2 linked regions of the Pelobacter seleniigenes DSM 18267 genome follow. Each later gene encodes a partner of the first gene's protein in a complex. Links are inferred from orthologs where the notes say so. Each region holds a gene or a part of one and is shown on either strand. Other genes may lie near its edges.

Region 1 (5,334 bases):
GGATCTCACTCTCGCGGCCAGCATCGGCTAACGCGACATCGATCGAGTTTTTATGAACATCGAAACCAACATAAGTGATAGACTTTGTCATGACCTGTCTCCTTGGTTATGGCTCTGTGCCGGTTGTTTCAACGACTCCAGCATAACCCATGTTTGCAAGGGGCAGGTCTTCTCTTTTTTAACTGTCAGCCATGATGGCTAGAGTGTCACCTGAATATCTGTAATGACGGCATTAGCGGTCTGGCGTGCTTTGGCGACGTTCTCCGCTCGTGCCAGCGCGACTCCAAGGCGGCGCTTCCCGGCGATTTCAGGCTTGCCGAACAGGCGCAGTTGGGTGTCTGGTCGGTTTAATGCGGCTTGCAGGTTGCCGTATTGCATTCGGGTGGAATGTCCTGAAGCCAGCAATACCGCTGAAGCTGATGGTCCGTTCTGCACGATATTAGGGATCGGCAGGCCGAGGATGGCGCGAACATGCAACGCGAATTCGGACAGATCCTGGGAGATCAGGGTGACTAACCCGGTATCGTGCGGTCGGGGGGAGACTTCACTGAAGATGACCGCATCTCCTTTGATAAACAGTTCCACTCCAAACAGCCCGCGTCCGCCCAGTTCGTCCGTGACCGCTTTGGCAATGCCCTGGGCACGCTCCAGGGCCAGGGGGCTCATGGCTTGCGGCTGCCAGGATTCCTGGTAATCACCGTCTTCCTGACGGTGACCGATGGGAGCACAAAAACTGGTGGTGATTTGCCCGGTGGCATCATTGTGGCGGATGGTCAGCAGGGTGATTTCAAAATCGAAATCGACAAATCCTTCCACGATAACCTTGCCTTTTCCGGCGCGGCCGCCTTCCTGGGCATAATCCCAGGCCGCTTCAATCGCTTCCCTGGTTTTGACCAGACTTTGCCCTTTACCCGAAGAGCTCATGATCGGTTTGACCAGGCAGGGCAGGCCGATTGCAGCGACTGCTGCGCGATATTCGTCCCGACTTGCGGCAAAGCGATAGTTGGAGGTCGGCAGGCCCAGGGTTTCTGCCGCCAGACGGCGGATTCCCTCGCGGTTCATGGTCAACTGAGTAGCCCGGGCGGTGGGGACCACGTTAAATCCTTCCTGCTCCAGTTCGGCCAGGGTGTCGGTGGCAATGGCTTCAATTTCCGGGACGATATAGTGTGGCTGTTCCTGCTCGATAACCGCTCGCAAGGCCGCTCCATCCAGCATCGAGATGACATGGGAACGGTCCGCAACCTGCATGGCCGGAGCATGTTCATAACGATCGACGGCGATCACCTCGCAGCCGAGGCGTTGCAGTTCAATGGCAACTTCCTTGCCGAGTTCGCCCGCACCGCAGAGCAGCACGCGGGTGGCTGTGGACGAGAAAGGGGTTCCTATTGTGGTCATAACATGATTCCTGTCTGATGATGTCCCGCAGCACGGGCGGGACGACCGGTATTTATCAGGTTTAAATTTCGGATTGAGAAACTACTGATGTCAGAATGGTAAGGTTTTAAACGATAGGCCGCAGGAATTCAATCCCTTGAGGAAGAAAATAAAGCCGTGCCAAACGGTCAGTGGCAAGCAACCGGAAAAGCGTTTCAGCCGGTCGGGAGACCGGCTTGATGGCTGGGCCGCCCTGGGTATGAAATATGACGGGTCGCCCGAGAGCAACCCCGAATCACTTAAACAGAACCGAGACAGGCCGCTGCATAAGAACGGATTTTTGCCAGGATGGCGGCAATACCGTTGGCCCGGTCCGTGGACAACACATCCGTGATCCCTGCCTTTTGTAACAGGTAGAAGTCGGCGGTAACGATTTCCTCCGGGCGGCGGCCGGAATAGACCGTGGCAATGATGGCCAGAATGCCGCGGACGATTAAGGTGTCACTGTCCCCTTGCAGCTCGATTTTGCCATCGCGGCAATGCATCTCCAGCCAGGCTTGGGACTGGCAGCCGGCGACCAGGTTGGCAGTCGATTTCTGTTTCTCGGTCAGCCTGGGCAGGGTGGTTGCCAACTCGGTCAGGTAGGCGAACTTGGTGAAACTGTCTTCCAACTCCTCAAAATCGGCAATAATCTTGTTCTGCAGGTCGTTAATGGTCATGGTTTGGATTCCTGGTGGCGCAGTAATGCGATCACTCGTGATAGTGAGTCAACCAGATTATCGATCTCTGCTCTGGTGTTGTAAAAGGCCGGTGAAACCCGAACCGCACCGCTTAAGCCGAGTTCTCCGAACAACGGTTGGGCGCAGTGCTGGCCGGAGCGTACGGCGATGCCGAGCTTATCCAGCAGCGTGGCAATGTCGTAAGGGTGGAGGCTGTTGACATTGAAACTGATCACCCCGGCCCGGTGCTGCGGCTGGCCAAGGATGTGCAGGTCCGCCATGGTGCTGAGCCGGGCGCAGCAGTAATCGGTCAAATCCTGTTCGGCACGCTGAACTGCGTCCCGGCCCAGGCTGTTCAGATACCGCAGGGCGGCGGCCAGGGCCACGGCTCCGGCACAGTTGGGCGTTCCGGCCTCAAAGGTATGGGGCAGGTCTTCGGCAACCGCCTGCTGCCGGTCGACTTTGGCCATCATACCGCCGCCGAAGCGGGTCGGCTGCAATTGCCGCAGCACATCTTCCTTGGCATACAACACCCCAATTCCGGCCGGTGCCAGAACTTTATGGCCGGAAAAACAGAAAAAGTCGCAATCCAGCTGCTGGACATCGATGATTTCATGGCGAATGCTTTGCGCGCCGTCGACCAGCACCGGGATGTCCCGCTGATGAGCCAGCTTGATGATGGTTTCAAGAGGGTTGACGGTGCCGAGGACATTGGATACCTGGGTCACGGCGACCAGACGGGTTTTGTCGCAGAGCAGTTCGGTAAAGCGGTCCAGGCACAGATCACCCTGGTCATCCAGCGGAATGACTTTGAGCCTGGCACCTTGTCTGCGACACAACATCTGCCAGGGAACCCAGTTGGAGTGATGCTCCATGGCGGAGACAATGATCTCATCGCCCGGCTTCAGGAACGCATCGCCAAAGGACGCGGCAACAAGGTTGATGGCGTCGGTTGTGCCCGAGCAAAGGACAATTTCGCATGGATTGCGCGCGTTGATAAAGGCTCCGATCTCTGCGCGGGCCGACTCCCGGTCGGCAGTGGCCTTGGCGCCGAGGGCGTAGATCCCCCGATGGGGGTTGGCATTGCAATAGCAATAATGGTTTTGCAGGGCATCGAGGACCGCAATGGGCAACTGGGTGGTGGCGGCGTTGTCCAGATAGATCAGCGGTCGGCCGTATACTGTTTCCTGCAGGATCGGAAAATCCCTGCGTATCTGTTCCACATCCATTGACATAAGGTGCTCCGCAAGAGGGCCTGAGCGACAGGATCCGCAGCCTTTTTAGTAGGCTGCGGATCCTGGTGACGCTTAACGCAGTTTGGTCAGGACCGCTGTGGTCAGGTCGGTGATGGTTTTAATGCGCACGCTTTCCTGTTCCGGGATGGAAATGTTCAATTCCCGTTCCAGGGCCATGAGCAGCAACACTTTCTTGCTGAACACCGAAGAGCTGCCGGTACAGGTCTGCGACAGATCGAGCCCTTTTAATTCGGCCGGCGAGACCGCCAGAGTCTTGGCCAGGCTGATCGCCGCCAGTTCCTGCAGGTTCTCGCTCCGGCAGTCTTCTTCCTCAAGAAGAAACCTGCTTTTGAGGTAGTTCCGCAGATGAAAAAACAACGCCTCCTGGTTCAGTTCCGGCAGGGCTTTAATCGCAGCGATTTGCTCGGCCGCCTGGTTCTTGGAGCATAAGAGTTTTTCCTTAAGCGCTGTTGCCGACATGATTTCGCTCCTGTTGGGATTTTTGCTTCACCAAACCGTCACCCATCGAGCCCACTGGCTCAGGCGGTTACAATCTCCATCCCCAGCAGTTCGCCGAGGGCGATCAGATCGTCAAGATGATCGCCATAGACCAGTGGCACATGGTTGCCGAAAGCGACCTGCTTGTTAAAGAAGTCTTTGTCGCTTTTCACGGTGAAGAAGACCCCTTCGCTGCAGTTCTTATCGGTGTAGCCCACGCCGCCGACGATGGTCCCTTTGGCTGCGAACAGCTTGCTGCAGGTCGGGTCGAAGCGGCACATGGTGATGGTCTGGCCGATATCCTTTTTGAAGTCGTAACGGATGGTGGCTCCAAACTCAGCATCGCGGGCAAAGGCGCGCAGGGCATAGGAGGATTCGGCACTGTCAAAACCCTTCATCTTGCGGTTGGGGACCGAGTGGAAGGTCAGCATGACATTCTCCTGCTCACCCAGTTCCGGGATATCCTGTTCCTGCGACTGGTCCGCTCTGAAGAAAGTTGGCCGTACATTAACCCGTTTGCCGTTTTTCAGCAGGGTCGGGAAAGTATTGCCCATGTAAGGGGCAGCGTTGGCCAGGTTCATCAGCACCACCATGGAAATCAGGGCAGGGATGTCATACTCGCAGGCCGATGGAATCCCTTCTTCATTGAGCATGGAATGGATAAAGCAGGGGGTGATCTTTTCCTGGTTCAGGCGTCGCGTCGCACAGGCGTCCGGGCAGGGCATGGAAAAGGCGTTGCACTCATTGTGGGCCAGGAACTTTTTGACTGTCGCATAGGCCATGACCGAGCGCAGCACGTTTTCGCGGGTCATATCGCATTCGACCGCACCGGCAATCATTTTGTCGGTCAGCGCGTAGATCTCTTTCATTTCGGCGTCGGTGGGGTTGAGACCGCTTACCCCGGGGGTGGTATGGTTGCTGTCCGCAGCAACGTGCCGGGTCTGGTCGAGGAGTTCATGGACATCGACATAGCGGAATTTGACGCCAAGAACATCGCTCACTTTTTCCAGGGACAGGAACGAATCAAGGGCGCTCAAAGATATATTGGAATTTCCGCGCGGGGCAAGCAGGACTTTGGTCTGTTGCAGCGCTTTGCGGACGCGCAGGAGTTTCAGTTTTTCTACCGTGTCTTCCCAACACATGGTGGGGTAGGCTTCCAGGCCGCGAGCAAGGATCGGTGCGGCGGTGCAGGTGATATGCAGGGCGTTTTCCGCAAACATCACCGGTTTTTTGTAGCGTTGGGCAAACTCAATGATCACATCGAAGCCGCGTCCGGCCTGACCGAACAGATAGACATCGACCTCTTCCACATGGCCGGCCATTTTCGCCAGCATTGCATCGGTGACAGCGAATTCCTCGTTGCGGTCAATGAAGACCGGTTCCAGCAGGTTGACTTCTTTGGCAACATAGGTTTCCACATCGCCAAGAAAAGCGGCATAAATTTCCTGATTGATCTTGAGATCAAAATCCTTGGTCAGCCCGACTCCGCTACCGAAGCGGCAGGGCCC
Region 2 (2,707 bases), on another replicon or contig:
TGACGACAACCAGTTCCGCTCCGTCTTCGAAGTCGACTTGATTGTAACCGGCCAGCTGCAGCTGTTCGCTCATGGCTGCCGATTCAAACTGATTCGTTTTACAGCCCAGGGTAACAAAGGCAACGGTGGAATTCATTGAATCCAGCCCCCCCCCAGGACCAGGTCATTATCGTAGAACACGGCGGCCTGGCCGGGAGTGATCCCGTCCTGCGGCCGCTCGAAAACAACCTTCACCTGACCGCTCTCCAGCGGCTCAATCCGGGCTGGCACCTCCTGATGCCGATAGCGGATGCGACAGGCCGCGCTGATCGGTTCATTGGGCGCGGCGATGCTCCAGTTGCAATCAACAGCAAGAAGTTCCTGCTTGTTGAGATATTTTTTTTCGCCAACAATGATCTTGCGATCATTCACATCAATGGCGATCACAAACAGCGGCTCATGCCAGCCGATCCCCAACCCTTTGCGCTGCCCGATGGTGTAACGATACACCCCCTGGTGACTGCCGAGCACCCGCCCGGAAACATGGACAATCTCCCCACTCAAGCGTCCGCCACCGGCTTGGCGTTCAAGGAAGTTGACATAGTCGCCGTCCGGGATAAAACAGATATCCTGGCTTTCCGACTTGGTGGCCACCGGCAGTTGCAGGCCGGCGGCTTTTTCGCGGACTTGTTGTTTGTTGAACTCACCAAGGGGGAAAAGGCAGGAGCGGAGCTGTTCCTGATTCAGGCCGAACAGGAAATAACTCTGATCTTTTTTGAGGTCATCGGCCTTGCGGATCAGATAACGGCCGGAGCGTTCGGCAAGACGGACATAATGTCCGGTCGCCAGATAGTCCGCGCCCAGTTCACGGGCCTTGTCGAGGAGCAGTCCGAATTTTATCTGTTTGTTGCACAGGGCACAGGGATTAGGAGTCCGGCCGGTAAAATACTCCTGGCAAAAGGGCGTGACCACCCGATTCCTGAAGTCGGCCATAAAATCAACGACATGATGTTTTATCTGTAATTGATCGGCAACCTTGCGGGCATCACCGGCCGCGTCCGGCAGGTTTTCCATCACCTGATCGGAAACCCCGGCAAACCGCTGATCCCACAACTTCATGGTCATGCCGGAAACATCGTACCCTTGTTCAAGTAACATTGCTGCTGTTACCGAAGAATCCACCCCGCCGCTCATGGCGACAACAACCTTTTTTTTCACTTAACCCTCAATCATTCCTGCCGATGCCGGGCCCAAGACCATGGAACGCAGGCAGAGAAAAGGGCTCGGCAATTGCTTGCGGAGCCCTGGGATAAAACCGTTAAACCGCTCCTGTTCAGACTTTGGAATGCTGCTCTCGATAGTTCTTGATTGCTTCATGGAGAGCATCAGCAGCCAGGTTCGAACAGTGCATTTTGGCCGGCGGTAGACCGTCGAGGGCCTCGGCCACAGCCTGATTGGTCAGAATGAGGGCTTCATCAATCGTCTTGCCGATCGCCATCTCCGTCACCATGGACGAAGTGGCAATGGCAGCGCCACAACCGAAGGTCTTGAACTTGACATCTTTAATAATGTCGTCTTCGACTTTCAGGTAAATTTTCATGATATCGCCACAAGAGGCATTGCCGACTTCGCCGACCCCGTCGGCATTCTCGATTTCACCCACGTTCCGCGGGTTGGAAAAATGATCCATTACTTTTTCGGTATACATAACATCGCTCCTTGAATTTAGTCTTTTGACCAACAGAATTCTTTAGAAAACCTTCGTCACCATGCGGCATTCGCTACATTCGACGGGCGTGGGATCTTCCCGATTGTACAAAGGACTCATCTCGCGCAGGCGCTGCACAATCGGCGGCAGTTCCTGAAGGACAAAATCGATCTCCGCTTCGGTGTTATCCGAGCTGAGACTGAATCTGGTGCTGGAGTGAGCCAGGACAATATCGACTCCCATGGCGCCCATGACATGGGACGGTTCCAAAGAACCTGAGGTACAGGCCGAGCCGGATGAGGCGGCAATGCCTTTCATATCGAAGAACAACAACAGCGACTCGCCTTCAATATAGTTAAAGCTGACATTCAGTGTGTTCGGCAACCGCAGATCGGCATTCGGATGGCCGTTCAGCTTGACCTCCGGGATAGAGCCGAGGATGCCTTTTTCCAGTTTGTCGCGCAATTTGCGGACGTATGTATAATCCTGTTCAAGGTTCTTGCGAGCCAGTTCGCAAGCGACCCCGAGGCCGACGATACTGGCCACATTGTGGGTTCCGGCGCGGCGATTCCGCTCCTGGTGACCACCGTCCATAAACCGGGTGATCTTGGTCCCACGACGCAGGTACATGGCGCCAACCCCTTTGGGAGCGCCAATTTTATGGCCGGACAACACCGCCATATCGACATTGGCTTTGCGGACATCGACCGGAACCTTGCCGACCGCCTGCACCGCATCAGTGTGAAAACGCACCTTGTACTTTTTGGCGATCGCACCGATCTCCTCAATGGGGAACAGGTTGCCGGTTTCATTGTTGGCCCACATCACGGAAATCAGGATGGTTTTGTCGGTAATCGCCGCTTCCAGTTCGGCTAGATCGAGCATGCCGTTTTGATCGACCTTGAGGTAAGTGACTTCATAGCCACGCTTTTCGAGGTATTGACAGGTTTCCAGGACAGCAGGATGTTCCACCGAAGTGGTAATGATATGGTTCCCTTTTTCCTTTAACGCATCGGCTGT

Evidence for each region. Proteins that work in one complex are often made in the same cells at the same time.
Region 2: the proteins of N909_RS0104995 (region 1) and nifU are in contact, whole or in part, in a solved structure (PDB 5XT5), measured with the Bacillus subtilis proteins. The link is inferred for Pelobacter seleniigenes DSM 18267 from one-to-one orthologs.

What each region holds. Positions count from the first base shown.
Region 1 is NZ_JOMG01000002.1:512,798-518,131, reverse strand. Bases 1,210-4,155 are described here. They hold N909_RS0104995 (aminotransferase class V-fold PLP-dependent enzyme), read right to left. Parts: upstream 3,329-4,155; coding sequence 2,090-3,328; downstream 1,210-2,089. Other genes in these bases: N909_RS0104985 (hypothetical protein), read right to left, coding at 3,868-4,155; N909_RS0104990 (hypothetical protein), read right to left, coding at 3,401-3,808; N909_RS0105000 (SufE family protein), read right to left, coding at 1,674-2,093; purT (formate-dependent phosphoribosylglycinamide formyltransferase), read right to left, coding at 1,210-1,395. In the rest of the region: N909_RS0105010 (IS110 family RNA-guided transposase), read right to left, coding at 1-91; more of purT, read right to left, coding at 199-1,209; more of N909_RS0104985, read right to left, coding at 4,156-5,334. UniProt on the Bacillus subtilis protein: Type II cysteine desulfurase that acts as the initial step in the SUF-like Fe-S cluster assembly pathway.
Region 2 is NZ_JOMG01000005.1:240,228-242,934, reverse strand. It holds nifU (Fe-S cluster assembly scaffold protein NifU), read right to left. Parts: upstream 1,688-2,707; coding sequence 1,313-1,687; downstream 1-1,312. Other genes in the region: nifS (cysteine desulfurase NifS), read right to left, coding at 1,730-2,707; mnmA (tRNA 2-thiouridine(34) synthase MnmA), read right to left, coding at 133-1,197; mtaB (tRNA (N(6)-L-threonylcarbamoyladenosine(37)-C(2))-methylthiotransferase MtaB), read right to left, coding at 1-136. UniProt on the Bacillus subtilis protein: Part of the SUF-like system that mediates the biosynthesis of iron-sulfur (Fe-S) clusters. Acts as a sulfurtransferase and thus transfers sulfur from SufS to SufB.